DNA from 3 places in the Mesorhizobium sp. BR1-1-4 genome. Region 1 is predicted to be linked to each of the others. Evidence: predicted binding sites of a transcription regulator. Region 1 holds the regulator's gene; each other region holds the start of a gene.
What was found. The regulator LexA, encoded in region 1, represses DNA repair genes until DNA is damaged. The targets are predictions, from matches to a motif close to TGTTCNNNNTGTGTTCNG.
Positions count from the first base shown of each region.

Region 2: the regulator LexA is predicted to act here: its motif matches at 2,205-2,222, upstream of LB571_RS22140 (DNA recombination protein RmuC).
Region 3: the regulator LexA is predicted to act here: its motif matches at 4,567-4,584, upstream of LB571_RS12585 (ATP-dependent helicase).

Region 1 is NZ_JAIUIB010000009.1:170,803-177,459, reverse strand. It holds gene gltX (glutamate--tRNA ligase) at 1-17, opposite strand, end outside; gene LB571_RS20715 (ComEC/Rec2 family competence protein) at 121-2,574, shown strand; gene lexA (transcriptional repressor LexA) at 2,568-3,311, opposite strand; gene LB571_RS20705 (GntR family transcriptional regulator) at 3,722-4,495, opposite strand; gene LB571_RS20700 (ABC transporter substrate-binding protein) at 4,646-5,632, shown strand; gene LB571_RS20695 (ABC transporter ATP-binding protein) at 5,691-6,470, shown strand; gene LB571_RS20690 (ABC transporter permease) at 6,476-6,657, shown strand, end outside.
Region 2 is NZ_JAIUIB010000010.1:160,081-166,737, forward strand. It holds gene LB571_RS22130 (cation diffusion facilitator family transporter) at 1-381, shown strand, start outside; gene LB571_RS22135 (GFA family protein) at 508-912, shown strand; gene LB571_RS22140 (DNA recombination protein RmuC) at 916-2,172, opposite strand; gene def (peptide deformylase) at 2,276-2,806, shown strand; gene fmt (methionyl-tRNA formyltransferase) at 2,811-3,764, shown strand; gene LB571_RS22155 (GNAT family N-acetyltransferase) at 3,761-4,267, shown strand; gene truA (tRNA pseudouridine(38-40) synthase TruA) at 4,291-5,043, shown strand; gene LB571_RS22165 (transporter) at 5,075-5,707, opposite strand; gene dapE (succinyl-diaminopimelate desuccinylase) at 5,713-6,657, opposite strand, start outside.
Region 3 is NZ_JAIUIB010000005.1:175,004-181,660, forward strand. It holds gene LB571_RS12570 (hypothetical protein) at 1-257, shown strand, start outside; gene LB571_RS12575 (HNH endonuclease signature motif containing protein) at 416-1,087, shown strand; gene LB571_RS12580 (hypothetical protein) at 1,080-1,487, shown strand; gene LB571_RS12585 (ATP-dependent helicase) at 1,758-4,526, opposite strand; gene LB571_RS12590 (glucose/quinate/shikimate family membrane-bound PQQ-dependent dehydrogenase) at 4,784-6,657, shown strand, end outside.

The DNA.
Region 1 (6,657 bases):
ATGACCTTGTCGGGCATGGAACTCTCGGAAAACGTCTGAAGCTGGGTGCGGAGCGTGCGGACTTTCGCGCGTTGCGCGTTCATGTAGCATAGGACGTCGAGGGTGCAAGGGGCAGACCCGATGACTGGACGAGGCCGGGGCTCGGATCGGGGCGAGGATGCCGCTATCGGCGTCAGCGAGCGATCCCTGTTTGCGGCGCCTGCGACGATCCCACTGCCATCTCCGCTCGTGGCTGCACCCGAGACCAGGTCGCTGCAGGCAGGTGGGCAGGCGCCGGCGCCGGCTCCTGCCGCGGGCAGGATCGTGCGCGTGCGCCGGCAAATCGGCCTGGTATCCTTGCCTCGCCTGCGCCATGGCGTGACCCGGGCGGCGGAGCTTGAACTCGACCGAGGCATCGCGTTCCTGCTGGTGCCGGTCTGTCTGGCCGTTGGGGCGATCGCCTATTTCTCGCTGGCGTCCGAGCCCGACTTTGCAAAGCCCGTCGCGGTCGTGGTGCTGATGGCGGTCTGTGCCTTCGTCTCGCGTTCCTGGCCCAAAACCCATCTGTGTCTCATGGCAGTGCTGTTGTGCGCGCTGGGCCTGCTCGCGGCGAAGGTCGAAACATGGCGAGCCGGAACCCGGATGCTGGGTTCGGAAATCTCCACGCAACTGACCGGCCGCGTGGTCTCGATCGAGGAGATGGAGAGCGGCCGCATCCGGCTGACCATGGACGTGATTTCGACCGCCCGGCCGAAACTGCGCTATGCGCCGGAAAGGGTCCGGCTTTCCGCACGCAAGATACCGCCGGGAATGACCGCCGGCTCGCTCATCACAGGCTACGCCAAACTGTTGCCGCCGACCGGCCCGGTGCGGCCGGACAGCTACGACTTCTCTTTTGACAGCTATTTCGCCGGCATCGGCGGCAGCGGCTTCTTTCTCGGCAATCCAACGGTTGTTTCCGCCGACGACGGTGAGATGCCGCTATCGGCTCGCCTTTTTTCAGGCATCGAAAATGCCCGCGAAGCCATCGCCGACCACATCAGGGGCAGCGTCGGCGGCGCTGAAGGCGAGATCGCGGCGGCGCTGATCGTCGGCGTGCGCGCCGGCATACCCGATGAAATCAATGAAGCGATGCGGCGTACCGGCATCTATCACATCATCTCTATTTCGGGACTGCATATGGCGCTTGTGGCCGGCACCATCATGGGTCTGCTGCGTGGTGCCTTCGCGCTGTTTCCAGACTTTTCCGCGCGCCGGCCGGTGAAGAAATACGCGGCCGCCGCCGCACTGTTCTCGATCGCGGCCTATCTCATCATTTCCGGTGTCGTCGTTGCCGCCGAACGCAGCTTCATCATGCTGGCGGTGATGCTGATTGCCGTCTTCTTCGATCGCGCTGCGCTGACCATGCGCAATCTGGGGATCTCGGCGATCGCCGTCATCCTGGTCTCGCCTCATGAGGTCGTCGGCCCGAGCTTTCAGATGTCGTTCGCCGCGACCGCGGCCCTGGTTGGCGCTTATGCCGGCTGGGCCGATCACCGTGCGGGAAAGACGCGGCCACCGCCGCCAAAGCGATCGCTGCCCGGGTTCCTGACGCGAAAATTCCTGCTGGCGACAGGTGGACTGGCCATGACGTCCATTATCGCCGGCAGCGCCACGGCACTGTTTGCCATCTGGCATTTCCAGCGGGTATCGCCGCTCAGCCTGTTCGCCAATCTGGCCGTGATGCCTATCGTATCGGTCGTGATGTTCCTGGCCGTCGCCAGCGCGCTGTTGATGCCATTCGGATTGGATTGGCCGGCTCTCTACCTCATGGGCAAGGGCCTGACAGCAATGATCGCCGTGTCGGCGTGGATATCGGAGCGCTCTCCGGTCGATGGAGTCGGGCTGATTTCGCAGCAATCCGTGCTGCTGGTCACCGTCGCGCTGGTTATCGCGACGATGGCGACGACATGGCTGCGGCTCGCGGCGCTGCCATTCGCGCTCGCCGGCCTGTTGACTGTGTCGCACACGCGCGCGCCCGATGTGCTGATCTCGGAAGATGCGCGGCTGGTCGCGCTGCCGATCGGCAATGGCGAACTGGCCGTCAACCGGGAACGGCCGAACGAATTCGCAACCGACAACTGGAAGCGCGCCCTGATCTCCGAAACAATCGTCAAACCGGAAATGTTCGACACGACAGACAGGCAATTCGATGTTGCCAGTCCCACCGACCTGCCGCCGGGATCGCCCTTCTACTGCCGCGAAGGCCTGTGCCTTGCCAGGCACCCTTCCGGCGCGATCATTGCCTATGTCGAGGACCGCAAGACCACCTGGAAAGCCTGCGCTTTCGCCGACCTGATCATCGTCAATGACGCAACCGCCTATGACGCCTGCCACAATCCACTGGTTCTCGTCGTCACCAAACGGCAGCTCGCCCGCAAGGGAAGCGCTGCCGTCTTCTTCAATCCCCAGTCGGCCACGACCCGGGCCGCGATCGCATTTGCCGTCGACGGACCATATCGGCCCTGGCACGAACAGCGAAAATTCTCACGCGAGGCGAGGGGGCTGCCGCCGTACAAAAAACCCGACAAGCCCGATGACAAGCCGGTTCAGTAGCGCCTGATCAACCCGACCAGCTTGCCTTGTACCTTGACCCTGTCCGGCCCGAAAATGCGCGTTTCGTAGGCTGGATTGGCGGCCTCGAGCGCGATCGAAGCGCCTTTGCGGCGGAACCGCTTCAGTGTCGCTTCCTCTTCGTCGACCAGTGCCACGATAATTTCGCCCGGGCTTGCCGTGTCGGCATTGCGGATAATGACCGTGTCTCCATCGAAGATACCAGCCTCGATCATCGAGTCGCCCTTGACCTCCAACGCATAGTGCTCGCCGCCCATGATCATGTCCGGCGGCACCGAGATCGAATGCGTCTGATGCTGGATGGCATCGATCGGCACACCGGCGGCGATACGGCCCATGACCGGGATGGACACGGCTGAAACCGCGTCGTCGTCGTTGCCGGCCGCGGGCAGGCGCGAAGGCGCAGCGGCCGGCCTGATCTGGCGTCCGAGACTGCCTTGGCCAAGGCTGCCTTGGATGACGCTTGGCGAGAACTTCTTTGCCGCATTGAGGCCCGGCGCGATCGAGTCCGGCAGCCGCAGCACTTCCAGCGCGCGCGCCCGATTGGGTAGCCGGCGAATGAAGCCGCGCTCCTCCAGGGCCGTGATCAGGCGATGGATCCCCGACTTGGAGGCAAGATCGAGTGCTTCCTTCATCTCGTCGAAGGAAGGCGGTATCCCGCTTTCCTTGAGCCGTTCGTGGATGAACATCAGCAGTTCATGTTGCTTGCGTGTCAGCATGGCGGCCCCCAAGACATTGAACGAAAGGTTGAACCAGAATCGAAAAAACAAACCCAGAACAAACACTATCTGTTCCAGTTGTGTTCTGCAACCGTTTAAAGTTTAATGAATTTGTTAAGGGGTCTGAAGTTTTTTGCCCGCGACGGCGGGCGGCAACCAGTCCTTTCCGCCGTCGGCAGGCGCATTGAAATCGTTTTGGTTAATGGCCTGTGGCCCATCCGCCGACGAGGCTTTGGCATCAGTTAGTTGGAAGGCTTCTCCTCGGAGGGACGTATAATTCGCGGAGCCATTATTCGCGGAACGAAACGAAACCAAAATGCCAACGATTGGTAGCTTCGGGCGGCCATGGATCGGGGCGTTCGGCGCACTCCGGCCAGCGCGTTCGAATAGGCGTCGCGGAAGCGCTGAAGTTATCCCGAACCCGCCTTCAAGCTGCCGGCGCGAGCGGCGTATCTGGTAGCGCCGCTGTCTTCGCTGTGGACATAGACGTGCAGTGTGTAGCCGATATGCGCCGTCATCAGCGCCTTGGCCCGCTCGACGTCACGGTCGAGCGCCGCTTCCATGATCGCGGTATGGTGTTCGATCGCAATCGCTTCGCGTAGCGCTTCGATTGCCTCTTCATAGCCATCCTTGAGGCCGGCCGCGGCCCGCAGTGTCGGCGCCAGACCAAGAAAGCGATGATGCCGGCGCAGCTGATCCGAGATCGTCGAGCGGAACCGCAACAGCCAGTCGCATGTGGCGGCGCTCAGCAGCGCCGCATGGAAAGCCTCGTGGTTCTCGTCCCATCTGTCGACGGCCGCGTCCGAGGGATCGTCGACCGCCGTCTTGCAACGCGAGAGCCGGTAGTGGGCGGTGACCACGGCATCCTCCCACTCCCTGCCGCCTTTTTCCATCGATTCGAGGAACAGGGGTATCTCGATCACCATCCTGGCGCGTGCCAGATCCTCCAGCTCGGCCCGCGACACCGGAGCCACGGCAAAACCACGATTGCTGATCGCGGTGACCAGGCGTTCGGCCTCGAGCCGCGACAGGGCTTCGCGCAACGGTGTCCAGCCGACGCCATAGGTGCCGCGCAGCGCACTCAGTTTGAGCGGGGCGCCGGGCATGAGGCGCGTGGTCAGGATGTCGCGCCGCAACAGCTGATAGGCGGCTTCCGTTTTTGTGGAACTCGTTTCATTCAGCATGGTGATCAATCCGTCGTCTGGCGAAAAGTATATATGATAGTGCGTCACAGCAACAATTATATATAATGTTTGACACAGACCAGCGGACTCACCATGATCGCCGTAGTAGCCGCGTTTCCAAGCGGCCCTGATCAAATCTGGGAGGAAATGATGTTGAAGTCGAAATCCGCTTGGTTGTCGGGCTTGGCCCTGGCAGGCGCATTGATGGTCAGTGCCGGCAGTGCCGCGGCCGATCAGATCCGTATCGGCATTGCCAATTTCGGCGAGCATCCGCAATTGAACGCCGCCATAGCCGGCTTCAAGAAGGCGCTGACGGATAACGGCTTCGTCGAGGGCAAGGACGTCGTCTACACGGAGAGCCACACCAATTTCGATGCGTCGCTGGTGCCGCAGATGATCGCCAAGCTGCAGGCCGAGCAGCCCAAGCTGATCTACACCATCACCACGCCGGTCTCGCAGATCGCCAAGAAAGCGCTCGCCGGTTCCGGCATTCCGATCGTTTTTGCCGCGGTCACCGATCCGGTGGCGGCCAAGCTGGTGCCGTCATGGGACGCCGGAGACGAAGGCATGACCGGCGCCAGCGATCTGCAGGACGTCGCCGCGGTGATGGCCTTCACCAAGAAGCTGCTGCCGAACGCCAAGCGCTTCGGCGTGCCTTATAATCCCGGTGAGGCCAATGACGTTGCCTTGGTCGAAAAGATCAAGGCGGCGGCACCGGCCGCCGGTTTCGAGGTGGTGGAGGTCGGCATCGACAACGTCAACGACATCCAGCAACGCATCGCTTCGCTCGCCGGCAAGGCCGACGTGATCTACGGCCCGGCCTCGAACCTGATCCAGCCGGCGATCGCCGCTGTCTCCGCAGCCGCCCGCCAGGCCGGTATCCCGGTCGTCAACTCCGATGACAGCGCGGTCCGCAACGGCACCGTGCCGGCGAGCTTCGCGGTCAATTACACCCAGGTCGGCGTCAACGCCGGCAACATCGCCGCCGAGATCCTCAAGGGCAAGGATCCCAAGACGATCGTGCCGTCGCGCCCGGCCTACAAGGACCACATGGCAACGATCTCGCGCAAGGCGATGGCCGCGTTCGGCATCGAGATACCGGCTTCAATGGCCGATTGCGACTGCATCGTCGACTAACATCGGAACTGCTGGGGTGACGGCGTCGGCGCCATCATCCCGAGGTCAGGGAGAAACGATGCTCGAGATTCGATCCGCGCGCAAAGTGTTCTACAAGGGCCAGGCCGACGAGAAGGTCGCGCTGGACGGTCTCAGCCTGTCCTTGGCCACCGGAGAGTTCGGCATCGTCATCGGCTCAAACGGGGCCGGCAAGAGCAGCATGCTCAACGCCATTTCCGGCGCCCTGATCCTCGATTCCGGCCAGATCCTGATCAACGGCGCCGACGTGACTGCAATGCCGGTGCACAAGCGCGCCGCGAAACTGGCGCGCGTGTTCCAGGACCCGATGCGCGGCACCGCCGCCAGCATGACAGTTGCGGAAAACATGCTGCTGGCCGATTTGCGCTGCCAAAAGCGCACCTTGCGCCCGGGGCTGAACACCACCCGGCTTGCATCCTACAGGGAACGCCTGTCGATCCTGGGTCTCGGTCTGGAAAATCGTCTCGACACGCGCGTCGACCTGCTCTCCGGCGGGCAGCGGCAATCCTTGTCGCTGATCATGGCGGTCGGCGGATCGCCGGACTTGCTGCTGCTCGATGAGCACACCGCGGCCCTCGACCCGCGCACGGCCGAAATCGTCATGCAAGCGACCGTGCGCGCCGTCAACGCGCTGAAACTGACGACTTTGATGGTGACCCACAACATGCAACACGCCGTCGATTATGGCAGCCGGGTGATCATGCTCGATGCGGGCCGGGTGCTCCTGGAAGTCGCCGGGCGGGAGAAGGCGAGGGTCACGGTTATCGATCTGATCGGCCATTTCTCCGTCAAGACCGATCGCATGTTGCTGGCGAGCTGATCATCATGGGTTTTGTTGGGAACGTTCTCACCAGCTTCGTCGCGATCATGCCGGTCACCCTGGCGCAAAGCCTGATCCTGGCCTTTGTCGTGCTCGGGATCATGATCCCGTTTCGCATGCTGAATTTTCCCGATCTCACCAGCGAAGGCGCTTTTCCGCTGGGCGGCTGCGTCTGCGGCGTTCTCCT
Region 2 (6,657 bases), on a different contig from region 1:
GACGGCGCCGCCTCGATCGGCATCTCGCTCATCCTCGGCACGACGGCAATCTTCCTGGCGCGTGAAAGCAAGGGCCTGCTCATCGGCGAGCCGGCCTCACCCGAGGTGCAGAGGAAGGTGCTGGCGATCGTCCAGCAGGATCCGGCGGTGCAGCGGGCGAACGGCGTGCTGACGGTGCATATGGGTCCGGAAGAAATCGTCGCCGGCCTGAGCATCGAATTCGAGGACCATTTGTCGGCGCCGGAGATCGAGGCCTGTGTCGAGCGCATCGAGGCGCGGTTGAAGAAGGAGATGCCTGAGATCACGCGGCTGTTCGTCAAGCCGCAGACGTCAGGCACCTGGGAAAAGCGGCGCAAGCTGATCGAATCCGCGTCCGGATAGATTCGAGTACGAACTTTGCGACACCGCGGTGCACTTTTCGGGATTCTGGCCTCTGGACCAGCGCCCTGCCGTTGCCTCGGGTCTCCGTGCCGCTAAAATCAGCCGATCGAAGTTGGAGGAATGACAATGAAGATCGACGGCGGCTGCCATTGTGGCGCCATCACCTATGAGGCGGAGGTCGACCCGGAGAAGACCTCGATCTGCCATTGTACCGATTGCCAGCAACTGACCGGTACGGCATTTCGCGTTACCGTTCCTGCGACGGAGGATCACTACCGGATCACCAGCGGCGAACCGAAGATCTACATCAAGACCGTGGCGAGCGGCGCCAAGCGAACGCAAGCTTTTTGTGCCGACTGCGGCTCGCATCTCTATGCGACATCGGTCGGCGACGGTCCGAAGGTCTATGGGATCAGGGTCGGGACCTCGCGGCAGCGCCAGAACCTGGTCCCGAGACACCAGAAATGGCACCGGTCGGCGCTGCACTGGCTTCCGGAATTCGAGGGTATGACGACGGTCGAAGAGCAGTAGCGTTCAGTCGTCGCCTTCGACGACCCTCAATCTCAGCTGCCCGGTCTTTGAATCGGCAGCGCGCGGTGCGGCCTCCACCTTGGCAGGGGCGCCGCCGCGCGGGGCGTCGGGTTCGCCTTCTCCGAATTCCAGCGCCTCGATCTTCTGGCCACGCTTGGTCACTTTCGAGGTCGAGACGAGTATGTCTTCGATGTCCTTGGCCGACTGGCCGAAATGGCCCTGCAATTTGCGCACCCGCTCGTCGACACGCTGGACGTCTTCCATCAGCCTGATGACTTCGCCCTGGATCAGATGCGCCTGCTCGCGCATGCGCGCATCCTTGAGGATCGCCTGGATGACCTGGATCGACAGCATCAAGAGCGAAGGCGAGACGATGATGACGCGGGCACGGTGCGCCTTCTGGACAACCGCTTCGAAATTCTCGTGGATTTCGGCGAACACCGATTCCGACGGCACGAACATGAAGGCGGTGTCCTGGGTTTCGCCCTGCAGCAGGTATTTTTCCGAAATGTCGCGGATATGGACCTCGATATCGCGGCGGAAGGCCTGGGCCGCGACCTTCTGCAGGTCGGCGTTATCGGCGGCCCGGATGGCATTCCACGCTTCCAGGGGAAATTTGGCATCGATGGCAAGCGACGGCGCGCCGTTCGGCATTTTCACCAGGCAGTCCGGCCGGCTGCCGTTCGACAGCGTCGCCTGGAATTCGTAGGCGCCGTGCGGCAGGCCGTCGGCGACGATCGCCTCCATGCGCGACTGGCCGAAGGCGCCGCGCGTCTGCTTGTTGGAGAGGATCGCCTGCAGCTGCACGACCTGGCCGGCCAGCGACTGGATGTTGCCTTGCGCGGTGTCGATGACCGCCAGCCGCTCCTGCAGTTTCGCGAGGCTCTCATGCGTGGACTTGGTCTGCTCGGTCATGGTCTGGCCGATGCGGCCGGTCATGGCGTCGAGCCGCTGGCCGATCGACTGCGTCAATTCGGCTTGGCGGGCGCCGAACACTTCGGCGATGGCGCCCATGCGGCCCTGCATCTCGGCCTGGGATTGCAGAATGCCGGCCATCCGCGCCTCGGCGTCGCGGGCATGGTCGGCGGCTTCCGCTGCGGCGACCGCGCGCGCCTTGGCCGAGCGCCACAGCGCGATGACGAGCGCCACGAACAAGCCGAGAAACAGCAATGTGGCGACGGCCAAGACGTGGCCGAGCGTGATAGTCGAGGCGCCGAGCCGTGCGGCGGGCTCCGAAAGGATGGTGCTCAGATCATTCATGTGGACAGCATAGCCGATTCGGCGGTCTGGCACAGATCAAAACGTGAACGAGGCGCAGGCGCACCGGTTGACGCCTTTCTATTGAGGTCTTAGGTGAAACGCCATGCCGATCAAGCCGCTTATCATTCTTCCCGATCCCATCCTGCGCCAGGTCTCCAAGCCGGTGGAGCGCGTCGACGCGCCGGTACGCAAACTGGCCGACGATATGCTGGCAACTATGTATGACGCACCCGGCATCGGGTTGGCGGCAATCCAGGTCGGCGAGCCGCTGCGCATGCTGGTGATCGATCTCGCCAAGGAAGACGAAACCCCGGCGCCACACGTCTTCATCAACCCGGAAATTCTCGAAAGCGCCGACGCGCGGTCCGTCTACGAGGAAGGCTGTCTGTCGATCCCTGATTACTATGCCGAGGTCGAGCGCCCGGCTTCGGTGAGGGTCAAATATCTGGACCGTGACGGCAAGCTGCAGGAGATCGAGGCCGAGGGGCTGATGGCAACCTGCCTGCAGCACGAAATCGACCACCTCAACGGCGTGCTGTTCATCGACCACATCTCGAAGCTGAAGCGCGACATGGTGGTGAAGAAGTTCAAGAAGCTCGCCAGGGACAAGGCGCCAGGCAAGCTGGTGGGATAGGGCAATGCCCCTTCGCGTCATCTTCATGGGCACGCCGGAGTTTTCGGTGCCGACGCTGCGCGCCATCGCCGAGGCTGGCCACGAGATTTCAGCCGTCTACACGCAGCCACCGCGCGCCGCCGGCCGGCGCGGGTTGGAACTGACGCCGTCACCGGTGCAGCGCGAGGCCGGGCGGCTTGGCATCGAGGCGCGAACGCCGGCATCGTTGAAAAGCGAGGCCGAGCAGGCTGCTTTTGCCGACCTCGGCGGCGATATCGCCGTGGTCGTCGCCTATGGATTGCTGTTGCCCAAGGCAATTCTTGACGCACCCCGGCTTGGCTGCGTCAACGGCCACGCATCGCTTTTGCCGCGCTGGCGTGGCGCCGCGCCGATCCAGCGCGCCATCATGGCTGGAGATACCGAGACCGGCATGATGGTGATGCGCATGGAGGCGGGGCTGGATACCGGCCCGGTGGGACTGGTTGAAAAATGCGCCATCGGCCCCGATATAACAGCCGGCGATCTGCATGATCGGTTGATGAGTGTCGGCGCTGCCCTGATGGTGGAAGCGTTGGCGCGGCTGGAACAGAACACCCTGGCATTTACCGCGCAGGCGGCCGAAGGGGTGACTTACGCCAGGAAAATCGATAAATCCGAGACGCGCGTGGAGTGGACACGGCCCGCGGCCGAGGTTCACAATCACATTCGTGGCCTGTCGCCGTTTCCCGGCGCCTGGTCCGAGATTGAAATTGGCGGCCGTATGGAACGGCTGAAACTGCTTCGCTCGACGCTATCCGAAGGCGTGTCGCCTTCGGAAGATTTGGGCGAGTCGGGAGGAATTCTCGATGACCGGCTGACAGTCGCCTGCGGAAAAGGCGCGGTCAGGCTGGTCGAAGTTCAACGTGCGGGCGGAAAGCCCGCCGCCGCGTCGGAATTCTTGCGCGGAGCCAAGATCGAAAAAGGACTGAAATTCTCATGAGCATGATGTCGATACGCGCGGCGACGCCGCGGGACCGCGAGGCCATCCGCCTCGTCGAGGAACACGCTTTCGGCCAGCAGACGGAGGCCGGACTGGTCGACGCGTTGGTGACCGGCGGTGACGCCGTCGTCGAACTGGTGGCGGAAGAGGACGGCCAGGCCGTCGGCCATATCCTGTTTTCGCGGCTGTTCGTGCAGAACGGCGGCAAGAGCTTTGCCGCCGTGGCGCTTGCCCCGCTGGCGGTGGAGCCTTCCTTTCACGGCTCCGGCATCGGCGGCGCCTTGATCCGCGAGGCTCATATCCGGCTCAAGGACGCCGGCGAGACACTGGCCGTCGTGCTGGGCGATCCGGCCTATTACGGCCGTTTCGGCTATAGCCACGCCCGCGCAGAAAAGTTCGAAAGCGAATACCAGGGCGAGGCGCTGCAGGCGCTGGCCTGGGGCGAAGCTCCCGAATCCGGCAGGCTGGTCTACGCCTCCGCCTTCACCGCTCTCGCCGCCTAGGCGGGGGCGTATAGCCGACCGGCATGCCGCGTTTTCGCCTCGATATCGAATATGACGGCAGCCTGTTTGCCGGCTGGCAGCATCAGGCCGACCAGCCTTCGGTGCAGCAGGCGATCGAGCAGGCGATCGAGAAATTCTGCGGCGAGGCGGTCCGGCTGCGCGCCGCCGGCCGCACCGATGCCGGCGTGCACGCGACCGCGCAGGTGGCGCATGTCGACCTTGCCAAGGCGTGGCCCGACGACAAGGTGCGCGATGCCGTCAATGCACACCTGCAGGCGGCCGGCGCGCGCATAGTCATCCTGAAGGCCACGATCGTCCCGGACGATTTCGATGCCCGTTTCTCCGCCATCGGCCGGCACTATCTCTACCGCATCCTCAACCGGCGGGCGCCCTCGGCGCTGGAGAAGGGTAAGGTGTGGTGGGTACCGAAGCGGCTCGATGCCGCCGCCATGCACGAGGCGGCGAAGCTCCTGCTCGGCCGGCACGACTTCACCACCTTCCGCTCGACGCAGTGCCAGGCCAACAGCCCGATCAGGACATTGGAGCGGCTCGATGTGAGCCGGGCGGGCGATGATCTGATCGAGGTGAGGGCATCGGCACGATCCTTCCTGCACAACCAGGTGCGCTCGATGGTCGGCTCGCTGAAGCGGGTCGGCGACGGCGGCTGGACATCGGGCGACCTCAAGGCGGCGCTCGAGGCGCGAAACCGCGCCGCCTGCGGCCAGGTGGCGCCGCCCGACGGGCTTTTTCTCATTGGCGTCGATTATCCCGGGTAGAACCCTGGTTCTCCCGGGTAGAATCCTGGTTCTATCCGGGATAAAGCCCGGAAAGGCTCTGGCCCCCGACATCGTCCGGCACGGAGATGCCAAGCAGCATCTGCAGTCCGAACAGCACCAGCAGCGAAGCGACGAACATGCCGACGAAAACGGCGGTGCCGAAGGCAGCGCCCCTGCCGATCGTCGCGTTGGTCATGCGCCAGGTCAGCACCATCGACAGGGAAAATAACAGCAGCGACACAAGGCTCGAGACCTGGCTTGCCGAGGACAGGAAAAGCCTGATCAGCGCCGAAGGCAGCATCAGCCAGGCAGTGATCGCCGAGGCCCAGTTGCTGGCCACGACATAGTGGACGAAGCGCCCGCCGATGCCGGCGCGCCGCGCCACCAAGGCGAGCGCCACCAGCGGCAGTACCCAGGAGCCGATATCGACCGTCGCCAGTCGCACCAGCATGCTGAAGCGGCCGGCGAAGGTATCGGGATCGCCGATCTCGTTGGCGATGCCGACCCAGCCGACGATCAGCGCCGGTGCCGCGACGATGATGGCGAAGAACGAATTCCAGAAGCCGTCGGCCGTGAGGTCGAGCAGGCGCAGGCCGTCGGCCTTGCCGAGCATCAGCCGCCAGGCGCCGGTCAGCGAAGCTTGGGTTTCGTCCGCCGAAAGCATGCTGATCAGCCCTGTCCGAACCAGTCGTCGATGAAGCGCTGGTAGATCCGCGTCAGCGTTTCCAGATCGGCGATGGCCACGCGCTCGTCGACCATGTGCATGGTCTTGCCGACCAGGCCGAATTCGACCACCGGGCAATAATCCTTGATGAAGCGCGCATCCGATGTGCCGCCGGAGGTGGATAGCGCCGGCTTTTTGCCGACCACCGCCTTGACCGAGCCGCTCAGCGTCTCGACCAGCCTGTCGTCGCGGGTCAGGAAGACGTGGCTCGGCCGGTCGCGCCAGACCAGCTCATAGTCGACTGGCGTCTTCTTGCCCGGCCGGTATTTCTTGCGCCCAGCCGCCTGATCGAGGCGGTTGTGGATTTCCGCCTGGACCGTCTCGGCCGTCCAGCTGTCGTTGAAGCGGATGTTGAAGGTGGCGGTTGCCTTGGCGGGAATGACGTTGGTGGCCGGGTTGCCGACATCGATGGAGGTCACCTCGAGGTTGGTCGGCTGGAAATCCTTGGTTCCCTTGTCGAAGACGGGATGCAGCAAGGCGTCCACCAGGCTCATCAGGCCGCGCACCGGGTTGTCGGCAAGCTGCGGATAAGCGGCATGGCCCTGGCGGCCATTGACGGTGATGCTCCCCGACATCGAGCCGCGCCTGCCGATCTTGATCATGTCGCCGAGCGTGTCCGGATTGGTCGGCTCGCCGACGATCGACGCGTCCCATTTCTCGCCTTTGGACGCGGCCCATTCGAGCAGCTTGACCGTGCCGTTGATGGCAGGCCCTTCCTCGTCGCCGGTGATCAGCAGCGAGACCGAGCCCTTCGGGCCACCATTCGCCTCGACGTGGCGCGCCACCGCGGCGATGAAGCAGGCAATGCCGCCCTTCATGTCGACCGCGCCGCGGCCATACATTTCGCCGTTGGCGATGTCGGCGGCGAAAGGCGGATGCGTCCAGGCGGC
Region 3 (6,657 bases), on a different contig from region 1:
TTGCCCGCATGATCACCTCGCTGATCGAGGAGGCGGAAGCGATCAGCTGGTACGAACAGCGCATGTCGGTCGAGAAGAACCCGCAGGCCAAGGCGATCATGAAGAACGCGCAGAGCGAGGAGTTCAAGCATTTCGGCATGGACCTCGAATTCCTGCTGCGCCAGAAGACGGACTGGCGCGTGGAACTGAAGGAAATCCTGTTTACGACAGAGGATATCGTGAAGGCCGGGGAGCGGGGCGAGAAGAAGGTGGATTGAATGGCGTCGCCCGCACTTTGATAGACTCATTTAGTGGCCGATCGCCAGCGTCGGTTATCTCTTGCAGCCGCTAAGGCTCGGCATATTTATGCAAATAATCGACCTTTGGCTGATATATAGACTGGTATAAGGTACCTTAGTGCGCCACTCTATCCATCATGGCGATTGGATTATCAGATACAAAAATTCTTTGGGGACGAGCAGGTGGAAGATGTTCCAATCCGCAGTGCCGTGCTGATCTGACCAAGGTCATAGATGGCGTGCAGACATTTCATATAGGCGAAATGGCTCACGTTATTGCGCATAGTGAGGACGGTCCTCGCGGTCAGGCGGACGGTGGCCTCGACACGTATGAAAATCTAGTTCTGCTGTGCCCTAACTGCCACACCGCAATTGACAAAGCTCCAGCCGCATATTCGGAAGATTTGCTGCGGGAGTGGAAAAGTGGGCGAGAGAAAGAAGTCGAGCAAGCGGGGTGCGATGTTCAATTTGAGAATTTTGATGAACTAAGAAATTATGTCGGTCTTCTTCTAGCGGAGAATCACGGGATCTTCTCGGACGTTGGCCCGCATTCGTTGATAGCGAACGAGGATCCCGGCTCTGATGCTGTAGATATTTGGAGTGCTCGTAAGCTGGATACAATTTTACCAAATAATAGAAAGATTGTAAATTCTATCGGAAGCAATATTTCATTGCTATCTAAGGAGGACGTTATTGTGTTCCTTGCCTTCAAGAGACACGCTCTGGCCTATGAGCAGCAGCAGTTCGGCCGAACAGAATTTTACCCCAAGTTTCCCACCGATTTTTCTGAAAGATTTGGCTATGAGTGATTCTGTAAATCCTTGGAGCATCCCCTTCTCAAGGACCTCTTTTTTGCATAAAATTCTATTAAATCACGATAATGTAGAGAATTTGCGGAGAGAAAAAGATATACTTTTTTTATTTGAAAGAAAGCAACAAGGAGACCACATGCGGCTTCTTGGCGGTGACGACTATGCATTTAGTCTTGCGCTTGTCATGCGAGCATTGCAAGATTTTGGACCGCTTCAATATATCTGCGTAGGAGGCTCGTGGAATGGCTATTCGGCGCAAGCCAAAAATTATTGCGAGACAAATCATATCGGGCTCTACAATTCAACCGAGTTGGCCGGCGGAGTTTGGGCCACAAAATATTGGGATTATGCGAAAAAAGATAAAGACGGTAATCGATACTATAGTATCAAATCTTGATATCAACTCTGCCTATGGTTTCGGATCGTTTTTCCGTGGCGAATTGTTTCGCGATGTAGATATTCTTTTTACGACCGAAATTTCAGATGAGAGGCTTCCGGATTTGCACCGAGCTCTTTGTCGGCACCTCAGCGAACTTTCCCTTTCAATCGACTGCCCTGTCGATTTCACACTTTTAACCCTCGATGAATTCGCTAGTGCGCCGCTTAGAGATCACGCCGAGCTGGTAAAGCTGGTCTAAGGTAGATTGAGATCGTTGTAAGCTGCATCTCACACCGCCGCCACAAACCCGTCCAGCACGCGCTTCTGGCCGGCCTTGTCGAAGTCGATGGTCAGCTTGTTGCCCTCGATGGCTGAAATGTTGCCGTTGCCGAATTTCTGGTGGAAGACGCGGTCGCCGACGCTGAAGGCGGACGGCGTGTCGGAGACGGATTTGGCGACCAGCTCGCCATCGATGGTGCGGCCCTTGACGCTGGTGCGGCCGGCGCCGTAGCCGGAGTCTGTTTCCCCATAGCCGATGCGTTCGACCTGATGGCCCGAGCGCGTGCCCCAGTTGCGGTCGGTCGCCTCGGTGCGGTTGGCCTGCGCGCGCTGCCAGCCCGGCGTCGAATAGGTGTTGGAGAAGGCGCCGGATTTTTCCCCGCCCGAATTGCCGCCGATATTGTCGAAGCGCGAGGCGCCATAGGGGTTCTGTCTTCCTGCCCCCTGGCCGCCGCCACGGCCGGACGCGAACGAGCCGCCGCCATAGGGATTGCCGTAGCCGCCATAGGAGTTGCCGGCTTCGGCGACCTCGACATGGGCTTCCGGCAGTTCCTCGAGGAAGCGCGACGGGATGGTCGATTGCCAGAGCCCGTGGATGAGGCGGTTGGAGACGAACCAGATATGCAGGTTCTTCTTGGCCCGCGTCAGCCCGACATAGGCGAGCCGCCGCTCCTCCTCGAGCCCCGAGCGGCCGCCTTCGTCGAGCGCGCGCTGATGGGGAAAGAGACCTTCCTCCCAACCGGGCAGGAAGACGGTCTCGAATTCGAGGCCCTTGGCCGAGTGCAGCGTCATGATGGAAACGGCATCGAGCCCGGCATTCTGCTCGGCATCCATGACCAGCGCGACATGTTCGAGGAAGGAGCGCAGCGATTCGTACTCCTCCATCGAACGGATCAGTTCCTTCAGGTTCTCAAGCCGCCCGGGGGCTTCCGCCGAGCGGTCGTTCTTCCACATGTCGGTGTAGCCGCTCTCCTCGAGAATGGTCTCGGCGAGTTCGGTGTGCGGCGTGGTTTCCAGCGCCTTTTGCCAGCGTTCGAAATTGGCCGCGACCTCGCGCAGCGCGGCGCGCGGTTTCGGCTTCAGCTCGTCGCTTTCCGCCAGTGTACCCGCCGCCTCCAGCATCGGGATGCGCAAGGCGCGCGCGGTGTCGTGGATCTGGCGGATGGTCGCTTCGCCCAAGCCGCGCTTGGGCACATTGACGATGCGCTCGAAGGCGAGGTCGTCGGTGCTGTTGGCGACGACGCGGAAGAAGGCCAGCGCGTCGCGGATTTCCATGCGCTCGTAAAAACGCGGACCGCCGATGACGCGGTAGTTAAGGCCGAGCGTGATGAAGCGGTCCTCGAAGGCGCGCATCTGAAAGGACGCGCGGACCAGGATCGCCATATCGTTCAAATTGTGCTTCTGGCGCTGGTAGGCCTCGATGGTCTCGCCGATGGCGCGGGCTTCCTCCTCCGAATCCCAGGCGGCGTGGACGTTGACCTTGCCGTCCTCGGGATCGTTGCGGTCGGTGAACAGCGTCTTGCCGAAACGGCCCTCATTGTAGGCGATGAGATGGGAGGCGGCGCCCAGTATGTGCGCGGTCGAGCGGTAATTGCGCTCCAGCCGGATGATGGTGGCGCCCGGAAAATCCTTGTCGAAGCGCAGGATGTTGTCGACCTCGGCACCGCGCCAGCCATAGATCGACTGGTCGTCATCGCCGACGCAGCAGATATTGACTTTGTTTTCGCTCACGGGCTGTTCCGCGCCTGCCGGCGCGGGCCCTCCGCGCGGGCCTCGCAACGGCTCGGACGCCCGGTCGGGCTTGCGGCCTTCGGCCGAAACTGTTGATTCGTCCTCTGGAGTTGCGGGTCTATAGCTAGCCGCTTCCGTTCTATCCGAAACACCGGAAAAACTTGGAACGCGCCCACCCGGAGAACCACTTCGCGCTGGTTGTGGTCCGCTCGGCCTCTGCGCCAGAAGCCGCAGCCACATGTATTGGGCAGTGTTGGTGTCCTGGTACTCGTCGACGAGGATGTATTTGAACCGCCGGTGATAGTCCTTCAGCACATCGGGATTGGCGCGGAGGATGCGGATCGGGTGGCAGAGCAAATCGCCGAAATCGCAGGCGTTCAGCGTCTGCAGCCGCTCCTGATAGGCCTTGTAGAGCTCGCGGCCCTTGCCGTTGGCGAAGCTGCGCGCATCGCCCTCGGCGATATCGGCCGGACCCTGGCCCTTGTTCTTCCAGCCGTCGATCATCTGGGCGAACTGTTTCGCGGGCCAGCGCTTGTCGTCCAGGCCCTCGGCCTGGATCAGCTGCTTGATCAAGCGCACGACGTCGTCGGTGTCGAGGATGGTGAAGTCGGACCTCAGCCCGGCAAGCTCGGCGTGGCGGCGCAGCAGCTTCACCCCGATCGAGTGGAAGGTGCCGAGCCACGGCATGCCCTCGACATTGCCTTCGCCGATCAGGATGCCGATGCGCTGCTTCATCTCGCGCGCGGCCTTGTTGGTGAAAGTGACGGCCAGGATCTGCGAGGGGAAGGCCCTGCCGGTGGCAAGGATGTGGGCGATGCGGGTGGTCAGCACACGGGTCTTGCCGGTGCCGGCGCCGGCCAGCACCAGAACAGGGCCTTCGGTGGTCTCCACCGCCAGCCGCTGCTCGGGATTCAAGCCCCTGAGATAGTCGGGCGCATTGTTTTGGCCGCCGCGGGCAGCCATGGCGCGCGCAGCAATGCCCGACGGGGCCGTGGGCCGCGCATTGGGTTCGTCGAAAAAGGGCATGTCTTCGGAAAAGCCGGACATCTCCCCCGAATGTAGTGATTCGGGAGGGAAAGACCAGAACTGTCTACGTTTTGTTCCGGCAAAGTGCCCGATACGGCGGCTTCACCGATATGGGAACCGCCGTTGTGGAACAATCCCAGGCGGAACGAGGTTGCTGCCCGCGGGTCCGCGACCTACGCTTGACAGGCGCCGCCGTCGGGAGAAAGTTGCACGGGAAACGCGCAATGCCGGGTTGCCCTAGCCCGCCCCACGCGCGCAACAGTCGAAGGAGTATCATCTTGGCTGTCACCATCACCTCCCTCATTCTCTTCCTCATAGGCCTGGCGCTTGGCGCCGGCGGCATCTGGTTGGCTTCGCTGGGCGGCAGTTGGTACTACATCATCGTCGGTCTCGCCTTCCTGGTCGCCGCCTGGCTGCTCTACCGGCGCCGTTCCACGGCGCTCTGGCTCTACGCGGCGATCGTGCTCGGCACGCTGGCCTGGGCGGTCTGGGAAACCGGTTTCGACTGGTGGGAGCTCGGCCCGCGCGGCGGCATCATCGTGCTGGTGGCGTTGTGGCTGCTGACGCCGTGGGCGCGGCGCGGCCTTGCCGGTCCGGACGGGCGAGCCCCTTTGATCCTTGCCGTGCTGGCATCGCTGGCGGTGGCCGGCTATTCGATGACCACGGACCCGAAGGACATCGGCGGCGCGCTCGACACCGACAAGGTGATCCCCAACGCCAATCTCGGCGGCGATGTGCCTGCGGGCGAATGGCACTATTACGGGCGCACGCAGTTCGGCCAGCGCTATTCGCCGCTCGACCAGATCACGCCGGAAAACGTCGCCAACCTGAAGCCGGCCTGGACCTATCGCACCGGCGACGTCAAGGGCCCCGACGATGTCGGCGAGACCACCTATCAGGTGACACCGCTCAAAGTGGGCGACACGCTCTATATCTGCACGCCGCACAACTTCGCCATCGCCGTCGATGCGGCGACCGGCAAGGAGAAGTGGCGCTACGATCCCAAGATCAAGCTCGACAAGGACCGCCAGCACCAGACCTGCCGGGGCGTCTCCTATTATGCCGACGCAGCGGGCGCCGCCGGCCAGCCCTGCGCGGCGCGCGTCTACTTGCCGACCTCGGATGCGCGGCTGATCGCGCTCGACGCCGCCAACGGGCAGGTTTGCCCGGCCTTCGCCGAGGGCGGCACGCTCAATCTGTTGACCGGCATGCCGTATCCGAAGTCGGGCTATTACTACTCGACCTCGGCGCCGCTGATTGCCGGCGGCAAGATCATCGTCGGCGGGGCGGTCAATGACAATTATTCGACGCAGGAGCCGTCCGGCGTCATCCGCGCCTATGATGCGAGCAGCGGCAAATTGCTGTGGAACTGGGATTCCGGCAATCCGGACCAGACGACGCCGCTGCCGGCCGGCCAGACCTACACCGCCAACTCGCCCAACATGTGGTCGACGCCGAGCGCCGACGAGAAGCTCGGCCTGCTCTACGTGCCGCTCGGCAACCAGACGCCGGACCAGCTCGGCATGGGCCGCAGCGCCAATGTCGAGAAGTTCTCCTCCTCGATCACCGCCCTGGACCTCAACACCGGGCAGCTGAAATGGGTGCGCCAGACCGTGCACCATGACCTCTGGGACATGGACGTGCCGGCGCAGCCGAGCCTGATCGACATCACCAAGGCGGACGGCTCCGTGGTGCCCGCGCTGGTCGGGCCGACCAAGCAGGGCGACCTCTATGTGCTCGACCGGCGCACCGGCGAGCCGGTCATCCCCGTCAAGGAAGTGGCGGCGCCCGGCGGCGCCATCGAGGGCGACCACACATCGCCGACGCAGCCCGCGTCCGACCTTTCCTTCAACCCGCCGCCGCTGACCGAGCACGATATGTGGGGCATCACCATGTTCGACCAGCTGGCGTGCCGCATCGCGCTTCACAAATTGCGCTATGAAGGCCGCTACACGCCGCCTTCGCTGCAGGGATCGCTGGTTTATCCCGGCAATTTCGGCACGTTCAACTGGGGTGGCGTGGCGGTCGATCCGGTGCGGCAAGTGATGTTCGGGATGCCGACCTATCTCGCCTTCACGTCGCGGCTGGTGCCGCGCGCCGACGTGCCGCCGCCGGGCGACACCAAGGGCAGCGAGCAGGGGCTGAACCGCAA